Lacrimispora indolis DSM 755: one gene and its partner. The protein of the gene in region 2 interacts with the protein of the main gene of each other region in a pairwise test. Links are inferred from orthologs where the notes say so. Each region holds a gene or a part of one and is shown on either strand. Other genes may lie near its edges.

Evidence for each region.
Region 1: the proteins of K401_RS0127725 (region 2) and rlmB interact in binary tests that used the Escherichia coli proteins (3 or more experiments, as listed by UniProt). The link is inferred for Lacrimispora indolis DSM 755 from one-to-one orthologs.

What each region holds. Positions count from the first base shown.
Region 1 is NZ_AZUI01000001.1:6,250,335-6,253,660, forward strand. Bases 283-3,281 are described here. They hold rlmB (23S rRNA (guanosine(2251)-2'-O)-methyltransferase RlmB), read right to left. Parts: upstream 2,153-3,281; coding sequence 1,412-2,152; downstream 283-1,411. Other genes in these bases: K401_RS0130260 (type II secretion system F family protein), read right to left, coding at 283-380; K401_RS0130265 (transglutaminase-like domain-containing protein), read right to left, coding at 409-1,392; K401_RS0130275 (Mini-ribonuclease 3), read right to left, coding at 2,149-2,607; cysS (cysteine--tRNA ligase), read right to left, coding at 2,592-3,281. Outside these bases: more of K401_RS0130260, read right to left, coding at 1-282; more of cysS, read right to left, coding at 3,282-3,326. UniProt on the Escherichia coli protein: Specifically methylates the ribose of guanosine 2251 in 23S rRNA.
Region 2 is NZ_AZUI01000001.1:5,714,150-5,717,323, forward strand. The notes cover bases 159-3,005. They hold K401_RS0127725 (bifunctional ADP-dependent NAD(P)H-hydrate dehydratase/NAD(P)H-hydrate epimerase), read right to left. Parts: upstream 2,421-3,005; coding sequence 897-2,420; downstream 159-896. Other genes in these bases: alr (alanine racemase), read right to left, coding at 159-889; K401_RS0127730 (redox-sensing transcriptional repressor Rex), read right to left, coding at 2,579-3,005. Outside these bases: more of alr, read right to left, coding at 1-158; more of K401_RS0127730, read right to left, coding at 3,006-3,174. UniProt on the Escherichia coli protein: Bifunctional enzyme that catalyzes the epimerization of the S- and R-forms of NAD(P)HX and the dehydration of the S-form of NAD(P)HX at the expense of ADP, which is converted to AMP.

The DNA of each region.
Region 1 (3,326 bases), 540 kb from region 2 along the record:
AAAAGCATAAAGATCATGATGACCGGGTAGGTAAGGGTATTCCTGATATTCTTCATAAGAGTATGTTCTTTTTCATAATATCCTGCCAGGGATTCCATGATCTGGTCCAGGGTCCCGGTTTCCTCCCCCAGCTTTGCCATATGGATCACATAGAAAGGATAAACGCCTGTATTTTCCAGCACTTTCGAGAAAGGAATGCCCAGCTCCGCCTCCTCCGCCATCTGTATAAGAAGCTTTTTCTCTTCCTCCCATACCGCATCCTCCGCCATAACAGACAATCCCTCGTCAAGAGGGATTGCAGCATGGAGAAGAATGGATATTTGAAGGCAGAAAGCGGAAAGTTCCCTTGAGGAATACGGCTTTTTCGCTTTCGTTTTCATCTGTTGTATCTCCTTTAAATGAAGTTCTTTAGTACGTATATTTTGCCTTATAATTGGAGCTGTTTGTGATATATTGCTGTATGGCCGGGTCACTGTTTCCGGAAGATGCAAATGTCGGGTCCATAAGCTTCCAGTCATATCCGTCAAAATAGATGATATTGTCTACCCAGCCCTGGCCGTCAATATAAACATTGACCCACGCATGGTAAAGGCTGCCCGTATAGCCCACCACCAGCTTTGTGGGGATATCCTGGGAACGAAGCATTGCTGTCATAACTGCCGCATAGTCAAAGCAGATCCCCTTTTTCTGAGCCAGCACCTGATCCACATTGGGCAGATAGCCGGACTGAACGGAGCTTGCCAGCGCCGTATCGTAAGTGAAATTCTTGATTACAAAATTATAAACGTTGGTCACAACCCCAATGTCATCGGTTGCAGAAGCCGCCAGCTCCTCTCCCATTTTCACCACCGCACTTCCCGCGGAAAAATTCACATACTGATTAGGGTAAAGAAATGGATCAAACTGATCTGCAAGGGTCACATTGATATCGCTGCTGGATTTTATGGCATATTGGGTCCCCTGTACCTGCTCCAGAACCCGGACCGTGTATTTTCCGTTTCCTTCCGTCAGAGGGAAGACCTCATAGGAGGATCTGGCATTTAAATCATAGGAATACGTCTCTCCTCCGCCTTTTATCACCTGAACCTTTATCTTGGAGGAATTTCCGCTGTACTGGACCATCACATAGCCATGGCTTGTATTGGAAGCATCGATGAGCACAGAGCCGTTCCCATAGGTGACCGTTCCCGGAGCCTGAGGGATTCTCACATTGCTCCCGGCCGGTTTTGAATAAAGAGGAACCGCATCGTCCTCAATGGTCACCACAGTCTTCCACTCAATGCTTTCATCTGTACTGTCCGCTGCAGCAATATTACTGCCTGACACAAAGCCGCTGAAAGAAAACAGTATTCCGGCGCAAACAGCCGCCATAAACGTACCATTCTTTTTCATAATCATCATCTCTCCTCATCTATTGTCCCAAACGTTGTCTAACAATCTCATACGCCAGCACACCTGCTGCTACAGAAGCATTCAAAGAATCGATATCCCCCTTCATAGGTATGGAAGCGACCATGTCACATGTTTCCCTGACCAGTTTTCCCACACCGCTGCCCTCACCGCCGATTACAAGGCCGATTGGCCCCTTTAAATCAAGGCGGTACATCATTTCCCCGCCCATATCGGCACAGACAAACCACATTCCTTTTTTCTTCAATTCTTCCATGGTAGCCGTTAAGTTGGTGACCTTGGCCACCGGCGTATAATTAAGCGCCCCTGCTGAGGTCTTTGCAACCGTTGCCGTAAGTCCCACTGCCCGGCGTTTTGGAATAATGACCCCATGTGCCCCGGCTAAATTGGCTGTACGGATGATCGCCCCCAGATTATGTGGATCCTCGATCCCGTCTAACAGGAAGAGGAAGGGGGGCTCCCCTTTTTCCTCTGCCGCCTTTAATAAATCTTCCACTTCCGCGTATTCATAGGCTGCCGCATGGGCAATGACCCCCTGATGATGTCCTTCCTCGGACATCTGGTCCAGGCGCTCCCTTTCCACGAAATTAATGATGGTATCCTTCTTTTTTGCTTCCCGGATAATGGACTGGATCGGGCCATCCTGAACTCCCTTTTGCACGTACAGCTTATCAATCGTCTTTCCGGAACGGAATGCTTCCAAAACCGCATTTCTTCCCTCTATCGTAAATTCCTCTATCATTCCAGTTCTCCTATTCGTTCAAGTCCCTTTCCCACCAGGGTGACCAGCCGGTCTAAATCGCCGTTTAAATACAGATAGCCGCACAAGGCTTCAAATCCGGTGGCAGTCCTGTAATCGGCAACGGTTGCATGCTTTGCAGTCGTCACCGCCTTGGCATTGCGCCCCCGCTTGTATGCTGTCACCTCTTCCGGAGTTAAATCCTCGTCTTCAAGAAGCCGGCGGATGATCTCTGCCTGGGCTCCTGCATTCACCAGCCTGGCACTCTTCTTATGCATATTATGCACCTGGGTGCTTCCATGGTTCATAACCTTTGTCCGCACGATCAATTCATATACCGCATCCCCGATATAAGCCAGTGCCAATGGAGAATAGGATTTTATATCCACTTCCTTCAGCTTCAGCGTATCCTTAAAAAAATCAGAAAACCCTGACAGTGATGTTATATTCTCTTCCATTTTACACCTTCCCTGGTGTCCTCCAAAACGATCCCCTTTTCTAAAAGCTTTCCGCGGATCTCATCAGCAAGGGCAAAGTTCTTGTCTTTTCTGGCCTGCTGCCTGTCTGCGATCATTGCTTCGATCTCATCATCCAGGATCTCTTCTTTTTTTTCCGTAATAATTCCAAGAACATCGCACAGCCGTTCAATGGTTTTCTTTAAGTAGACCACATATTCTTTGGAACTGTCTTCGTTTGTGGTGGAATTGCTTAATTTTACCAGCTCAAAAATGGCGGAAATAGCATCTGCTGTGTTGAAATCATCATCCATTGCTGTCTCATATTTGGAAACCAGCTCCTGTGCGGCCTTTTTATCCTCACCTTCAAGAAGCTTTTCTGTTTTTGCAGAGGCCTCCAGTCCTTTTAATTTATCCACAGCAGTCAGGATTCTATCCAGCCCGTTCTTTGATGCTTCCATTAAATCGGCGCTGAAATTAATGGGGCTTCTGTAATGTGCGCTGAGCATAAAGAAGCGAAGAACCTGTAAATCATACTTTTCGCTGATATCCCGTACAGTGAAAAAATTACCCAAAGATTTGGACATCTTTTTATTATCAATGTTCAGGAAGCCATTGTGCATCCAGTATTTCGCAAATTCCTTTCCATTGGCCGCCTCACTCTGGGCGATCTCGTTCTCATGATGGGGGAAGATTAAATCTTCTCCGCCTGCATGAATATC
Region 2 (3,174 bases):
CTTTTCCGGAAAGGTTTCTTGGATAGCCGTCACCGTATCCAACGGGAATAGTAGCGACCGTCATTTCCCGGTCAGCAGTAAAGGTTCCTCCATAGCTTACGGAAGTTCCCGGCTCAATGGTTTTCACATAGGAGATAAAGCTTTTTAATTCCATAGCAGGCTCCAGCTTTACCGTGTTCCTGTCAACTTCCTCCGAGGGATAAATGCCGTAAAGGGATATTCCTGCCCGTACCGCATGAAAGTTGGCCTTCTGCACATCCAGGATCCCGGCGCTGTTGGAGCAGTGAAGGATAGGAATGGTGATCCCTCTCTCAGTGAGCATTGTCACGAACTTTTCGTACTTTTCAATCTGTTTATCTGTGGCTTCCTTATTCCTTTCATCCGCCTTTGCGAAATGAGTGAACAGCCCTTCCACTGCAATTCCCGGAAGGCTGCAGATTTTTGCAGCCTCATCCGCCGCTGCCTCTGTTACCGGATATCCGATCCGGCTCATGCCCGTATCCACTACCAGATGGACGACTGCTTTTTTTCCTTCCTTTTCTGCCAGACAGGAAAGGCGTTCCGCCCGTTTCAGCTGAAATACCGCAGAGCTGATTTCATTTTCCACCAAAAGGCCGTATCCATCCAAGGGCACTACGCCCAGGACCAGAATGGGCTTTTTGATCCCGTGTTTTCTTAAGATCACGCCTTCCTCCACGGTCGCCACCGCATATCCCCACACATAAGGATCTATGGCCCAGGCTATGGGAACCGCTCCGTGGCCGTATCCGTCGGATTTCACAACACCGATCATCCTGGTCCCTTCCTTTAAATTTGCCTTCATGGCTTCCATGTTGTGCCCAATGGCATCCAAATCCACTGTCTCATAAACTCTGCTGTATAATTTCATCTCTCTGTTACCTCGTTTGTCCCTGCCATATTGAATGTATCTCTTCTGCCAGCTCCCTGGCAAGAAGACTGTGATCTCCCTGTTTCTCTCTTACCATGTCTCCTGTACGGCCATGAAGCCATATGCCAAAAGCCGCTGCATCCGACTCTTCTAAGCCAAGGGCCAGAAGCCCGGCTATAATCCCTGTCAGCACATCTCCTGAACCGGCTTTTGCCATGGCGCTGTTGCCGCTTCCATTGATATAGGTCCTCTGATCCTTTAACGCTCCAATGGTCGCCGCATCCTTCAGCACACAGGTGATGCCGAACCGGTCCGCATATTCCCTGGCAGTTGCCACCAAGTTTTTCCTTATGGTTCCCACAGAACTGCCGGTTAGCCTTGCCATCTCTCCTAAGTGAGGCGTCACAATGATGTTTTCCGTGAAATAGCTGGTTAGTTCCGGGTTTGAAGCGATGGCTCCCAGGCCATCTGCATCCAGAATAATGGGAACATATGCATTTGCAAGGACTTCCTCCACCAAATTCCTCACATAGACTTCCTGCCCAAGCCCAGGCCCCAGAACAATTGCGGTGGCCCACTCACACTGCTTTACCAGCAGCTCTTTAAATCCTGCCGTACATGCCTCTGCCTCTTTTGCGTCGTAGGTGGTGATGATGGCTTCCGGAAGCCCTGTCTGGAGGATGGTCCTGTTTTCCTCTACAGTAAAAATCTTCACCAGCCCTGCCCCTGTCCGGTAAGCGGCAAGGGCGCTTAAATAAGCGGCTCCGCTCATGTTTTTCGATCCAGCCACAACAAGGACCTTTCCAAAGGTCCCTTTATTGGAATAAGCCGGGCGTTTAGGGAGCTGTTCCTCATCCCCTGGATCCAGAGTAAAAAATTCCGGTTTAAGGCGTTCCAGGCTTTTGCCCGGAAAACCGATGTCAGCCACAAGAACCTTTCCGCCGTATTCTTTTCCGGGATACAGCATGGTCCCCAGCTTTTCATAGCCAAAGGTGACGGTCACATCCGCCTTTAAGGCAATGCCCATGACCTGTCCCGTATCGGAATGAATGCCTGAGGGAATATCCACTGCCACCGTAAATTCCGGCCTGTAGAAAAAAACTGCCTCAATGATTTCCCGGTATTTACCAAGGATCTCCCGGTCCAGCCCCACGCCAAAAAGCGCGTCAATGAGAATATGGATGGAGCCGGGTTTAAAATCAGGGAATTCCACCAGATGGACGCCCGTATGCTCTGCAATGGAAACCTGAGTAAGATATTCACCGCTTCCCTTTTCCCTTCCTCCTGCAAGCAAGGCTGACACTGCATATCCTTTTAAATGCAGCATTCTGGCAGCTGCGACTCCGTCCGCCCCGTTATTGCCGTTTCCGCATAAGACCCATATCCGGTCCGTCTTTTTCCCGTATTTTACTACTTCTTCTGTAACCGCCAGGGCTGCCCGTTCCATAAGCACCAGAGAGGGGATCCCCACCTTCTCTATGGTATAGCGGTCCACCTCCTTCATCTGTCCTCCTGTTACCAGATATCTCATATTTCTCCCGCCTTTCCTTATTATAGCCCATGCTTTCTGGGCAGGGTCCACCCCGCTCCATCGGGTGTAAAGGTATACCCGTAGGGTGTTTCCTTAAACCTTGTCATAGAAAAACTACCGGCAGCGAAAAGTCTCCCCTTCACCTGCCGGCAGGCATGTTACCCCTTTTTTTCAGCTTGCTTGTTTTTTTCTTCCTCGTTCTGATCCTGCATGTTACAGACCCGGTAAGACAGCCGCATCAGGCTTTCCGATAAGTGGACATTTTCCACCACCACATCATCGGGCACGCTAAGATCCGTATGAGCAAAATTCCAGATCGCCTTGATCCCTGCCTTTACAAGGCGGTCCGCAATCTCCGGTGCCTTTGTCTTTGGAATGGTCAGAGCAGCAATCTGAACATCATTGTCCTTTACAAACTGCTCCAGATCATCTACGCTGCGGATCTCAATTCCACGGACCACAAGGCCGATCAGCCGTGGATTGATATCAAACATTCCTTTAATGAGGAAGCCACGTTTTTCAAAATTTGCATAATTGGCAATTGCCTGACCTAAATTTCCAGCGCCTATGATAACGATATTATGCTGCCTGTCAATTCCCAGTATCTTCCCGATCTCTGCATATAAATATTTTACATTATAGCCATAACCCTGCTGGCCGAACCCGCCGAAATTATTCAAATCCTGGCGGATTTGGGAAGCGGTCACTTTCATTCTGTTGCTTAACTCATTGGAGGAAATACGTTCCACTCCAT